3 regions of the Acidicapsa ligni genome follow, and region 3 is predicted to be linked to each of the others. Evidence: predicted binding sites of a transcription regulator. Region 3 holds the regulator's gene; each other region holds the start of a gene.

Region 1 (4,745 bases), on a different contig from region 3:
GCGCAGGCCATCTGGCTGTTGATGCGGTAATACTCACCTGAGACCAGGTTGCCGCAGATGCGGCAATGCTCCGTGCCGGGAATGTGGGCGTATTCGGCAGTGGCAAATTGCGGAGCGTCCGTTGGGGCCGCGGGTGGCGGGGTCACGACGGAGGTGAACTCTGGGGCGGTGTCATTGGTTTCAAACATGATTTTGCTCAGGGTAGCAGTTCGGTTGAGTGGCTGCAATGCATTCATGCAGGCAGGCACAGCAAACAAAGAATGGCGCCATGACGAGGCCCTGATGGGAAAGCTGGGTAGCTCGAATCACCACCTGCTTAAACCCTTCGTGAGTTGCAAGGACGGGCCTCTGATAATTTTCCTAAATTATGTCATCTGATCAGATGTAGTTTCGTCTAATTTTCCTGAGAATTATGTCCTCTGATGCAGATGTGATTTTGCCCTTGTCGCATAGGGGACGTTTGTCTTTTTTGTGCTGCAACTTCCCTATTTCTTTAGCACATGATCCTAACAATTGAATGTACAATTAGCGAAGATTTAACCAATAAACATGAAAATTGCCGCGAGTTCTCTCTCTTGTCTTCTGGCCGTTGGCGTGGTTCTCTGCCTCAACGGTTGTGGTTCGTTGAATCCCACTTTCCCTCTAGCCGCACCGGCTCAGATTTCTGTCTCTTCGACACGCGCCGCGCTGACGGTGTCACAGAGCTATTCAATTGCTGCGACTACGAAAGATCTATCGGGCGTGACATGGACAGCGACCGGGGGCGGCCTTTCTGCGGACACGAGTATGACGGGCAAAATGGTCACTTATACGGCGCCCGCCAAGGCTGGCATTTACACTGTGACCGCTGCCAATGTAAAGACTCCCTCGCAGACTGCTGCCATGACCGTATACGTTACGGATCTGGGCGGCGTTTACACCTACCATAATGATCTGGCGCGAGATGGTGTCAACAGCCAGGAATATGCGCTGACGACAACGACGGTGGCTTCCTCCTCCTTCGGAAAATTGTTCTCATGCCCTGTAGATGGCGCCGTCTATACACAGCCGTTGTGGGTTGCTAACCTTACTATCGGCAACGCGAAGCATAATGTGGCCTTCGTCGCTACACAGCACGATAGCGTGTATGCCTTTGATGCGGACGCCAGCCCGTGTCAACAACTTTGGATGGCTAGCCTGGTTGATACGAACCATGGTGGGAGCAGTGGGGAAACTGCTGTGAATTCGACCTTGCTGGGACAAGGGAACGGGGATATCGCTCCGGAGGTCGGCGTAACTGGAACACCTGTGATCGATCCATCCACGGGCACACTTTACGTGGTCTCTAAATCGATGAATTCTGCCTCAACTCTTTTTTATCAACGCATGCACGCGATCGACATTACGACAGGTAGCGAGAAATTCAGTGGGCCAGTCGATATTGGAGCTAATATCACTTTTCCAGGCACAGGGGATGGCGGGTCAACTGTGACGTTTAATGCGAAACAGGAAAACCAACGGCCTGGTCTCGCGCTCGTTAATGGAGTTGTATACGTTGCCTGGGCTGCGCACGAAGACGCGAATCCTTTCTATGGATGGTTAGTCGGATACAAGGCATCCGATCTGACGGTCGCAAGTATTTTGAATATAGACCCGAACGTAACGCAGGGTGGCATCTGGATGAGTGGTGGTGCGCCTTCAGCAGACGCGAACAATAACCTTTATCTGATCTCGGGGAATGGCGGGTTTGATGCAACCAGCACCAGTATGCCGAATAACGATTATGGCGACTCCTTCCTCAAGATATCGAATGGATTGACGGTTTCTTCCTATTTCACTCCTACGGATCAGGAGAGTGATGAAACGAATGACGCTGACTTTGGATCGGGTGGTTCGGCGGTGTTGGTGAATGTAGCTTCAGGAGCCTTGAGACACCTGGTAATCGGCGGAGGAAAAGATGGTTCGTTGTATCTTCTGAATGGCGATTCGATGGGGGGGCTTGGGGACACGAATGCCAGGCAGGTTATCAGCGTTGGCAGCGGAATTTTCTCCACTGGAGCTTTCTGGAATAACACGTACTATGTGGCTCCGCTCAATGGCTCAATGGTAGCTTATGCATTTGATCCATTCGCCAATCTTCTCAATCCGTCGGCGAGTACCAGGTCCTCCAACACCTATGGGTTCCCTGGCGCTACACCATCGGTTTCGGCATCAGGAGCTTCGAATGGAATCGTTTGGGCTTTGAACAGCAATAGCTACTGCACGAGCCAATCGAAATCCTGTGGGCCTGCAGTGCTTCATGCCTATGATGCTACAAACCTTGGTACGGAGTTGTGGAACAGTTCTACAACCAGTACGGATGCGGCGGGCAATGCTGTCAAATTTACGGTACCGACTATTGCCAATGGGCATGTTTATGTGGGGACTCGTGGCAACAACGCGGGTGGTGTAGACAGCACAACCAGTACTCCCGGGGAGTTGGATGTTTACGGAGTCACGACCGACTGATTTGAGGCGACATCTCCAGCTCGTTGTTAGAGGTTAAACTGCCGCAGGTGGTGGTCGAGGTGTTTATACATGCCTTTGCCCCACTCTTCGACTGAGAGCTTGCCAAAGAAAGCGTGGGGCGCTTGTGTGCAGGCTACGGGGCCTCCTTTTTGAAAGCGGTCTATCAGGAGGAGGAGGCGTTCGCGTTCTGCATTGAGATCGCGTTCCTCGCTGATGATGTAGGCCGGGACGGTTGGAGAATTCTTTCGCCACAGCTTGTCTCTTGAGAATTCGGACTTGAAGAGTGGGCCGATGAGTTTGCCGATGAAACTTCTTGGCTGGACGTTATCGCCGCAGGCGGTTTCCAAATTTAAGCAGCAATGTGCGAGCATCTGGGCTGCGTTCATTTTGCCCCAGAGACGTTCGCTAGTTGGAGTTATGGCTGCGAGGCGATGCTTGATTTCTTCTGCTGCCGAGGAATCATAGAGGCTTTTCATGCGCCACAGTTTACTGATCGGCATGGTCTGCGGGGAAGCTGATTTCTATTCGCGAAAATCATGCCATCCTGAGTGACGCGATGGCTTTGGGGCTTACCTTAAAGAATTTGACCTACCCCAGGGGGGCTATGTAGCTGTTTGCCGGTGTCCCTAAGGATGCCCCTTGCTATACCTGTTGCCCTGATAACTCAGGCATCCTTTTTCTGGGTGCGATGGGCATGTCAGACAGACGTGTCTGCCTGGTATTTCGGCTTTTGATTGGTTCTGACGGGGCTTTCATTGATTATGCGCGGTTGGGGGATAATTCTCTGCACGGTGTGGCTGCCGCATTGATCAAGTTTTGCTGGGGAATGGCAATGACCATGATCAGAAGTCGATTGTGGCCAATCCTGCAGAGGCTTTATTTCGCCTTATTTTCGCCTTGCTTGTATACTTAATTTTATGGACTTTCAGTTGGTTACGCCTTATCAGCCTAAGGGAGATCAACCTCGGGCTATCGATGAACTAGTGCAGGGTTTGGCGGCTGGGGAGAAGCACCAGGTGCTGCTGGGTGTGACTGGTTCAGGCAAGACTTTTACGATGGCCAAGGTCATTGAGGAGTTGAACCGTCCGGCGCTGATATTGGCGCATAACAAGACGCTGGCGGCGCAGTTATATAACGAGTTCAAGCAGTTCTTTCCGGGCAATGCGGTTGAGTATTTTGTCAGTTATTACGATTACTATCAGCCGGAAGCTTACATCCCTGCGGGGGACTTATATATCGAGAAGGAAGCTACGATCAATGAGGAGTTAGACAAGTTACGGCTTTCAGCTACGCGGTCGCTATTTGAACGGCGAGATTGCGTTATTGTCAGTTCGGTTAGCTGTATCTATGGTTTGGGCTCTCCTGAGGCTTATTACGGCATGTTGCTGCTGCTGGAGAAGGGGCAGCGGATTCATCGCAACGATATTGTACGGCGGCTGGTGGAGATACTTTACGAACGGAACGATGCGGACTTTCGCAGAGGCACTTTCCGGGTGCGGGGCGATGTTATCGAGGTCTTCCCTACTTATGATGAGAATGCTTTTCGGATTGAGTTATTCGGCGATGAGATTGAATCGCTATCGCAGATAGATCCGCTGTTTGGCACAGTGAAACAGAAGTATGCGCGGCTACCGATTTATCCCAAGAGCCACTATGTTGTGCAGCCGGAGCGCAAGGCGCAGGCGATTGAAACGATCGTGGCGGAGCTGACGGATTGGGAAGCGGAGTTGGAGAAGCAGGGGCGCATGGTGGAGGCGCAGCGGATTCATCAGCGGGTGCGGTTTGACCTGGAGATGATCAAGAGCATGGGTTACTGCCATGGGATTGAGAATTATTCGCGGCACTTTAGCGGGCGGCTGCCGGGTGAGGCTCCGCCGACGCTGCTGGATTATTTTCCGAGGGACTTTCTGCTGTTTGTGGATGAGTCGCATGTGACGATTCCGCAGGTGCATGGGATGTGGCATGGGGATCGAAGCCGGAAGGCGAACCTGGTGGATTATGGGTTTCGATTGCCGTCGGCGATGGATAACAGGCCGCTGAAGTTCGATGAGTTTGAGAACCGGATTCACCAGACGATTTATGTTTCGGCGACGCCGGGCCCGTTTGAGTTGACGAAGGCTGCGGGCGTGGTGGTGGAACAGGTGATTCGGCCTACGGGGTTGGTTGATCCGGAGATTGAGATCAGGCCGGTGAAGGGGCAGATTGACGATCTGTTGGGCGAGATTCGCGACCGGGCAAAGCGCAATGAGCGGGTGCTG
Region 2 (4,745 bases), on a different contig from region 3:
AGAGTATTCAACGCCTACACTGCTGATGCCATCTACAGTGACACTCAGTAGCGCTGGCGTTGTGCCCATAACTGAGAGATTGCCGCTATCATCCGTTTGAACGCCGGCCTCTGTAGTCAAAGTTGAAATAGGGCTGGTTGATCCGGTAGAGCGCGAGTAAATAGCTACTGGAAGGCTGACCAACTCCTCGCCAACTTTAGTTTCGGCCAGGTTGGATACTTCTGTAGTAATGACATTCTGAGCCTGTGCGACCACTGTTACGGTCTGATTTTCAGCACCGAGCTGCAGCATAGGATCAAGACGTCGTGACTCACGCGCAGTCAGCGAAACTCCAGGCGATACATATTTTTCGAAACCCGCAGCCGTAATCGTGATGCTGTAAGTTCCAACGTCGATATTGCTGAACGTGAAGTTGCCACTCGCATCGCTCGCCACAACACGCTGGGCAGCGGTGCCGGTATTGAGCAAAATTACTTTTGCTCCCGGCACAGACGCACCCGAAGAGTCATGCACGGTTCCGAGAATTGTTCCATAAGTTGACTGGGCATAAACTCCGGGCGCCACTGCAACCAGTAACACTAGCGACACAAGACGAAGCCGAAATGAAGGAGAATGAGAAAGCGACCGCAGTATGGAAAGAAAAAATCTCATGCTTTGACCTCACTTAATGGAGTAAATGCGGTTCATTTCGAGATAGGGATATCCCCACCTCGCGAACTAAAGACAGTTCCGGCCAACTCTCCGGACTGAGCTTCAGTTCGTAAGCTTTTCTTTCCGGGCTATGACCTGTTGATCAAAGCCCGGTTGATTTTCTTTACCTGGTATTACGCGCTAGTCGGCGATACAGCCCTACGGGACCAAGGGGAGATCCATCGTTGGATTCTTAGGCAGGAACTGAAACGGTCGCAGAGAAAAGGTATGCCACATCGTGGGCATCTGCGGCCAATCTTCCGGTCGCGGTACATGGTGGAAGCCCACGGTGTACCAGGCGACAATATCGGTGTTCATGATATTGCGGTTCTTCTTGACCCACTCCGTCAGTCCGTCTTCGCCCTTGCTCCCCATCAGATACACGCCAGAGACATAGCGCTCATTGGGGTCGTAAGGTGTGACCCAAAGATTGTGCTCTGAAAAGCCAGCACGCTTCTGCGGCCACTCGGTAGGCGGCAACAGGCTGATGCCCGTCTCGCCTGGCATGATCTCGAAGCTGGTGTTCTGCCCTAGTGAGTTCTTCACGTTCTCATTGGCAAAGCGCCACATCGCAGGATGCTCGATAGAGACATTGAACTTAGCATCCCCTTCGGTCTTGATCATCTCCGGCTTCATGGCCCAGATCCAATGACGTCCCGGCGTGGAGTCAGGAAGTTTATACGGCACCAGCTTATCGACCATAAGACTGTTATTGACGCCATCCACATCCAGATCGAGCCGATAGCTGAAGTAGTGGTCGTGGTCCACGCCATCCGTACCTGGCGCTACCAGTTGCCCGAACTGAACCTCCTTGCCGTCCGTGTCTTTTGCTGCCAGCCCTGCCGAGAGTTCACCATCTGCTCTCTGATCCTTGACTGCTTTTACTTCCAGGATGCCCGTGGCACCGATGCCAACAGTGATGGATGCGTCCTGCTCGAAACGCCAATCAAAGAGATAGTCGTAGTTGCCAACCGTGGCCACAGTACGGAAGACAAGCTCGCGCATGGGCCTTCCTGAGACTGCATAGGTTTCTTCATCCCAGTGACGCCATGCCGGATCGCCAGTTACCCGCTCAAACATGCATGCAAGCTGCGGACGGATGTAGGGCGCACCATTCTCGTGGAAGAAAGTTCCGCTGAAGAAGGTCGCGTAAGTCGGGCAATCAATACCCGCCTGCAACGGCTTGATGATACCGCCGGAACCAGTGTTGATGAAGTATTCCCCAGCATCCAGGAAGACATGCGAGCTCCATGTCTCTTCCGGGTCCTGGTAGGGAACGTACATCTCCGAAAGTCCGCCCTCATACAGAACAGACCTTCGCTTGCCCCCGTCCTCATAGCTCACAAGATTGATCACAGGGCCGACACGGGGATCCAGGCGGAAGCGGAAGTGCCAGTTCTGCCAGCTAATCTCTCCATCCTTGATGGAGAAGCTGGGACCGTCAGGCTGTGAGGTCAGGAGAGGCTTGGTTCCCTCGCGCGCGGGACCACCATCCGCGTCATAGATGCTCGTCGTTGCGGGCATAGGAACAGCGCCGTAATCGGAAAAGCGCGTGATTTTCTTCTCGTTCATATCGACGACAAAGAAGATGCCGGGAATCTCCCTGTCCCAGCTATATTTCGCTCCAGAGGAATAGGTGCAGCCACCCCAACCGATGCGACGGCCCTCAGTCTGCTCTGGGAGAGCGACATGACCCGCTGGTGTGACATAGCAGGTCACCAGGCGAAGATCGGTGATATCGCGCTTCTTCAGGGCCTCCAGAATACGCGGATCTTTCTTGAGCACGTCGTCGTAGCCATGCATTTCGGACTCTGTAACCGGGGCCTGCTCCTTCTTAAGCTGGACATAGGAATCCAGCTTACCCGCGCTGATGTCGATGACAGCCGCGTATGACTTACCTTCCGTCAAAAGCACTGCATCCACTTTGCGCACGATCGGCATTCCCGGTGTCCACGCGAGCACCTCGGATTTTGGTGGTTCGCGCAGCAGAATGCTTGAAAAGACCGTCTTCTCTTCCAGTTTTCCAGCATCTCGAAGAACGTTATAGGCTTTCCAATATTCCTCCGGCGTCAATGCATCGAGTGGATGATTCACCGTGGGTTGCAACGCGAAACATGGCGTAAAAATAAGCATCAGAAGAGCAAATGCAAACAGACAACGACGAAATACCACGTATTACCTCCGAAGAATTTGGGCCCACTATTTGGCCCCTTGGCGATGAAAAGACACTTCTGGGCAGGAACCCCTGAAAGAAATAAAGGGAAGCCTGCCGCTTGCATGGAACGAAACCTAAAGAAGTTGCACTGCGAAGATTGAGAGTACCCTTTGGAGAAAGCCTGGTGGCCGAGTCCGTTTCACAAATCCGCTGAAAGTGCGTTGCAGGGAAAATTCCCTGTAGGGAAATTTCTCCATTTATCCGATACTTTTCACCTCAAGTCAAGAATTGTTTGTTAATTCTGATAATGGACAGTAAAACAAGGGAAGCGCGATGCCATAATTGGCGTCCCACACCCCGTGATTCTTCCAGGCACAAAATACAATGGTGAAGAATCACATACCCCCGTACTTCAGGCACAAATGACATCCAATCAGGAAGATAGCTCCGCTTCATCCACAACTCTGCACGTACCGGAAGTGGTTCCTGAGCCTGCGCGATTTACACGCTGGCACCTGCTTACGATCTCGCTGCTCGTCCTTGGTTACTCCGGTTACTACTTTTGCCGCTCGGACCTTTCCGTGGTCCTTCCGCTCTTGATTCAAGATTTAGGACACCACGGTATTCCGGCCAATGTGGCGCAGGTGCGGCTAGGCTTTATGGCCTCCGCCGGAGTGCTGGCATACGCCATCGGCAAATTTGTTTCCGGCTCGCTGGCCGATCTTTTTGGAGGGCGGAACAACTTTCTGGCCGGGATGATCGGATCGGTTCTCTTTACCATCCTGTTTGCGATGGGGGGAGGATTTCCGATCTTCACCTTTGCATGGATCGGCAACCGGCTTTTTCAATCCTCTGGCTGGGTCGGCTTGGTCAAGGTTTCGTCGCGCTGGTTTTCCTACTCCATCTACGGAACAGTCATGGCAGTCCTCAGCCTGAGTTTTCTATTCGGCGATGCCGCGGCGCGAGAAACCATGGCATTGCTGCTTGGGGCAGGCATGGGCTGGCGTGGCATCTTCTTTACCGGCGCAGGGCTGCTGTCCCTGCTGTTCCTGGCCAATCTGCTTCTCCTGCGCGAGACGCCGCAGGAGCGCGGTCTACCGGCTCCGCTGACGAACCCATTGAACGTCTACGCTGCCAGGGATCTGAAGCAGAAAGATACCAATCCAGCCGACAACAAATCTCCCGGCCTGCTTGCGATCCTGCGTCCCCTGCTTTCAAGCCGCTTCTTTTGGATGGTCTGCCTGCTCTCGTTGGGTACCACGCTGCTGCGCGAGACGTTTAACCTGTGGACTCCGACTTACTTTTCTGCCTACGTCGGGCTCTCCAACGCCGATGCCGCCAGCCGCAGCGCGCTCTTCCCTCTCTTCGGAGGAGTCTCTGTGCTCCTCGCCGGTTTCCTGAGCGACAAACTTGGACTCAATGGCCGTAGTCTCGTTCTCTTTGGTGGACTTGCTTCGGGCACTATCTGTCTCTTCCTGCTGGCGCAGATCCCCGGCAATGTGAATCCCTGGATTCCTGTCGGGATCGTGACGCTCATTGGCTTTCTTTTGATGGGGCCTTATTCATACCTGGCTGGAGCGATGTCGATGGATTTTGGCGGCGATAAGGGAAGCGCAACGGCTGCCGGCATCATTGATGGCGTCGGTTATCTGGCGGGCGTTCTCTCCGGCGATACGATGGCGCGCATCACGGTAAATTATGGCTGGCGCAGAGCCTTTGTCGCGCTGGCTTTCATCTGCCTGCTCACCGCAATCGTAGCGTTGGTATTGGCTATCAGCCAAAGACGCGAAGCCCAGGCCAGGCTCAAAGAACTCGCTGTTTTGAAGGGAATAAGTTAGATGATAGAGACAACATCCACAATTGATTCTCCGGAACTATTGGTTCAATTACTTTCATCGCG
Region 3 (4,745 bases):
AGTTTATAGCAACAAACGCCTTACGGCAGCGTGGAGATAGTCGATGCAAGGCCTCTGCAACCAGTTCCTTGCCTGTGCCGGTAGGCCCCTCAATCAATACCGGCGTGGTTCTACCTGCGACAAGACGAATACGCCGGCTGACTTCTAACATGACGGCACTATCCCCGACCAGGTCTGGAATTCGATCTATCGCAGTTGCCCGTTTGTACATGCCACGAATGCCTATATCCGGTGTTGTCACACGCAAGTTTTGTACGGCCGCATCTCCCGCATGCCTGTCACGATCTGATCTGTCACGATCTGGATCGATCAAGATCGAAGATTGGATCGTCGGAGAGGGCAAAAACGCATCGGGGACTTCAGTGCCTGGAAAAGTTGCCTCAGTTGCATCCGCCCCATCCATCACCGGAGCAGCCTTCCATGCCGCCGTGTCGCCTTCCTGGCTTCGGCGTAGCGCATACAACAGTTCCTGACGATATGGGCTCCGCGGGCTATCCGGAACAGTCGCTCCATCGGTCATGACCACATCGACGGTCGGATACTCACGGCGAAAATCTTTCAGGAATTCTCTTACCTCCAAATCAGGCAACCATGGATCGACCAGCAGTGCTTCCAGAGACGTCCCCTGTGCCGCAGACCAGGCCTCAGCACCACCGGGAGCTTCCAATACCTGCCATCGTAATCCTCCCAGCGCCTCGCTCAATTTTCCCCGGAAGCTGGAATCCGAGCTCGCGATCAGAACGATTCTCATCCGTGAACGTGAAGAGGAAGCGGCTGTGAACGGAACCGGCATCGTAGAGGCCACTGAAACGGGTGAAGGAAGCATAGTAATCTCCTGAACTCAATATTCTTGTGACCTATCCGCGTAATGGAAAGACAGACAGAGGAAAAATGGCAGCATCGGCGTTGATATCAGATTTCGTCCGATCTACGGGACCGTCCTGCGACGAAGCCAAAAGTGGCGAAATCAAGGGTGGAATTGGAAGATGTATTTCTGCCTCGGAAGGCACAACATACCCGTGTCCCCGCACGGTACGCAGCAGGTATCCGGGTGGTGGATCCTTCAGTTTGCGTCGCAGGTAATTTACATAGACATCCACAATATTGGTGGTTTGTGCCGGCTCCATATTCCATACCGCATCCAGCAGTTCAACGCGGGAGATGCATTGGCCGCGATGCAGCATCAGGTGTTCCAGCAACGCAAACTCCTTGTTGGTTAGAGAGATGAGTTCTCCAGCTCGATGAGCCGTATGATCAAGCCGATCGAGTTCCAGATTGCCTGCCCGTAGCATCAGCCTGGCTTCCCTCTTGCGGCGTAGCAATACCCTGCACCGAGCCCGTAGTTCATGCAGGCTGAACGGCTTTACCATGAGGTCATCCGCTCCGAGATCGAGGCAGCGAATTCGTGTCTCTATTTCATCGCGCCCAGTGAGTATCAGCACCGGCAACTGCGAATCCGATAAGCGGATCTCAGCCAGAACCTGCTCTCCGTCCTTTACCGGCAGGTTCAAGTCCAGTATGGTCAGATCCGGCAAATCCTGATGAAACGCTGCCACCGCTTCTGCGCCATCAAAGGCGCAGCGAACTCTGTGCCCCTCGGATTCCATCCCTCGCGTAAGAAACATCCCTAAAGCCCGATCGTCTTCAGCAATCAACAACCGCATAGAATTTCTCCGTCCTACAGCTTGCGGTAGGCAAGACTTCGCCGCTCGCGTCATCTCGCGTGGTCTCACGTCGCCCCGCGTCTGTTTGTTCCTATCCGATCTCCCGCGCATTGTCGGAGATGGGGTTAGAGTCTGTTCTGGTGTGCTTGCTTCACGATCCTCTCCGGGTTGGAAACTTTCAAGAGAAATGCAAAATCCACGGATGGGACAATTCCGGGATTGGGAGGCGCTCATCAAAATTCCCAAAAGTGTCCTAATTCCTCACACACAGTCCCTCGGAACTTTGTCTTCACCAAGGAGGCATAAGAGAATCTAGATTTGGCTGGAGAAAGAACAGCGAAAATAGTTCTCGCAAATTCGCTTTTCATTCGCTATAATGCGCGCATGGCAGTTACACGCAGGCAAAAAGAAGTTCTCGATTTTCTGGAGTCGTTTGTCACCCGCAACGGCTATTCGCCTTCCTTCGAAGAGATCGCCAGAGGTCTCGAACTCAAGTCGCTGGCGACGGTGCATAAGCACATTTCCAACCTCGAAAAAAAGGGGTTACTCGATCGTGTCCACAACCGCAGCCGCTCGATCGACGTCGTGCCGGCAGGCACGCGCACGCGGACCAGCGAGCGTTTGCCTCTCATGGGGCGTATCGCCGCCGGTCTGCCTGTAGAAGCAGCCGAAAATACAGAAAGCATCTCGCTACACGATGTTGTCGGAAACAAGGATGTCTTCGCGCTTGAAGTTCGTGGCGACTCCATGCGCGATGAACACATCATCAGCGGTGATTATGTCCTGGTAGAACGCACTCGTACTGCCCGCCAGGGAGAGATCGTGGTCGCCCTCGTGCGCGGCTCAGAGACCACGCTCAAGCGCTTCTATCTCGAGGGCAGCCAGGTGCGCCTGCAGCCCGCCAATCTGGAAATGGAACCCATCATGATCCCTGCAGGCCAGGTTGCCATCCAGGGCCGTGTTCTCGGGGTTTTGCGCCGATATCGGTAGAAGGGCCATCTGTTGATCAATATTAAAATCCAAGACAAAAAGGCGGCCGGGCATAACGCCCGGCCGCTTTTTAAAATGCTTAAGTAGTTTCTGGAAACTTACGCCAGAATCTGATTGACCTTCGCTTCGATTACGTCTTTCGGCACGTACCCAACGATCTGATCAGCTACCTTGCCGCCCTTGAAGAACAGCAGTGCCGGAATTCCGCGGATACCGTACCGCGACGGCGTGGCGCCATTCTGGTCCACGTTGACCTTTGTGACCTTTAATTTGCCAGCATAAGCTGTGGCCAGTTCATCGACGATCGGTGCAATTGCCTTACATGGCCCACACCAGACTGCCCAAAAGTCAACCAGCACAGGCTGCTCCGATTGCAGCACTTCCTGATCGAACGTCGCATCACTTACTTCCAGAACTCCAATTCCTGCCATCATTCTCCTCGCGGTACTGACATCTCAGTGTAACCGCACCTACCACTCAATGAGATGCAGGATTGTGTCGGAAGTCGCAAAGTACCCGTACTAGCAATAAGGCTGGATAAATTAAATCGATTAAGAAAGCAATTTGAGGGCAAAAAATTAAAGCGCCCGGATCCCATAAAGGAATCACGGACGCTAGAGCAGCCCTCCCCCAGAACTGCCCACACGACGAATCTAGGGTTTTCGTTATAGAAAAGCAAGAAATCTTAGGTAATACAAAAACCAGTCACTAACGGGGGATATGATTCGCACTCCAATTACCTGCATTTACGCTGCAAAATCTCAGAAAAACTCTACTGATTCAGTGTTACTCCGCGGTGCTCAAAGCTCGTAACAAGGATTTCCGCGTCCGCATCGTCCCCTAGGGTCTCTAAAACCGCCGAGGTGGCGTCTACAACTGCATCCGGACCTGAAACGATCAGCAATACCGATGGACCCGCTCCACTCAGCGCTACGCCAAGAATGCCATGACTACCGGCAAGTGGCAGCAGACTCGGCAGCAGAGGACAAATCTCCATCCGATACGGCTGATGAACCCTGTCCGCCATTGCCGGACGCAGCAACTCCCCGCGCCCATGCGCAAACGCCAGCCCCAGCAGCGACGCCGCCTGAATATTAGCAACAGCGTCAGCCCGCGAATACTCTGCCGGCAGGACAGCCCTGGCCTTGCTCGTTGCCAGCGGTGTCGTCGGAATCACCACAAGAGCCCGCCAGTCCTGTGGAGGCTCAACCCGCGCCGCGTGGACAGTTCTTCCCTCGCATGCCGCAATCACCAGCCCGCCGAGCCAGCACGCGGCCGCATTATCCGGATGCCCTTCCTGCACACAAGCCTCGGCCAAAATCTGCGCCGAAGTCCACCCCAATCCGCCAAAGTGGACGGCCAGGGCAATGGCGGCCAGTCGTCCGGCAGCCGATGACCCGCAACCCATTCCCAGCGGAATCTGGTTATGCATCGTTACTGCAAGCGCTGGTGCCACAATGCCTTCCCGCTCCAACAACTCACAGTACGTAGTCAGAATGAGATTTCCATCCGTCACCGAGCAGAGATCTGCATTCCGTCCAGTCGCGATAATAGAAAAACTCTCAGCAACCTCAGCCTCAATCTCCAGGTGGAAATCAAGCGCCACAGCAGCCGTATCAAAAGCCGCGCCAAGATTCGCAGAAGTAGCAGGCAAACGCAGTCGAAATCCAGAACCCACGGCTAGCTCCACTTGCTCTGAATTTCTTCCAGTGCCTTTAGCACTGCCGCAGGCGTAGCCTCAACCTCAACGGCATTCCGGCGCAGCGCGACAATCTCCGGCAGTACCGGAGCAGTCTCAGACTCGGTCAACAGCGTTCCACGATGAAAATCGATCGTGTAATCCGCATCCTTCAAGGTGTGTCCGGTCAGGATCATGACCACCGTATCGGAGGCAGCAACCTTCCCCTGCGCCACCAGCTTCTTCAGACCAGCCAGGGTCACTGCCGAGGCGGGCTCGCACCCAATGCCTTCGCGACCAAGTTCAGCCTTGGCGACTGCGATCTCCGCCTCGCTTACGTCCAGGCACCATCCGCCAGTCTCGTGGATAACCTTGGATGCCTTCCTCCACGAAGCTGGATTGCCGATGCGTAT

The links. The regulator LexA, encoded in region 3, represses DNA repair genes until DNA is damaged. The targets are predictions, from matches to a motif close to CANTTCGCTTTTTATTCGC.
Region 1: a site for LexA is predicted at 3,365-3,383, ahead of uvrB (excinuclease ABC subunit UvrB). Genes of this name have one in related genera too.
Region 2: a site for LexA is predicted at 3,092-3,110, ahead of OHL19_RS16425 (copper amine oxidase). Genes of this name have one in related genera too.

What each region holds. Positions count from the first base shown of each region.
Region 1 covers NZ_JAGSYG010000003.1:790,687-795,431, forward strand. The annotation lists gene OHL19_RS13590 (hypothetical protein) at 1-188, opposite strand, end outside; gene OHL19_RS13595 (pyrrolo-quinoline quinone) at 550-2,487, shown strand; gene OHL19_RS13600 (DUF1569 domain-containing protein) at 2,514-2,987, opposite strand; gene uvrB (excinuclease ABC subunit UvrB) at 3,405-4,745, shown strand, end outside.
Region 2 covers NZ_JAGSYG010000004.1:517,015-521,759, reverse strand. The annotation lists gene OHL19_RS16430 (TonB-dependent receptor) at 1-588, opposite strand, end outside; gene OHL19_RS16425 (copper amine oxidase) at 850-2,862, opposite strand; gene OHL19_RS16420 (MFS transporter) at 3,268-4,683, shown strand; gene OHL19_RS16415 (HD domain-containing protein) at 4,684-4,745, shown strand, end outside.
Region 3 covers NZ_JAGSYG010000007.1:63,010-67,754, forward strand. The annotation lists gene OHL19_RS19920 (sigma-54-dependent transcriptional regulator) at 1-826, opposite strand, end outside; gene OHL19_RS19925 (response regulator transcription factor) at 858-1,664, opposite strand; gene lexA (transcriptional repressor LexA) at 2,049-2,654, shown strand; gene trxA (thioredoxin) at 2,753-3,085, opposite strand; gene thrB (homoserine kinase) at 3,427-4,332, opposite strand; gene thrC (threonine synthase) at 4,335-4,745, opposite strand, start outside.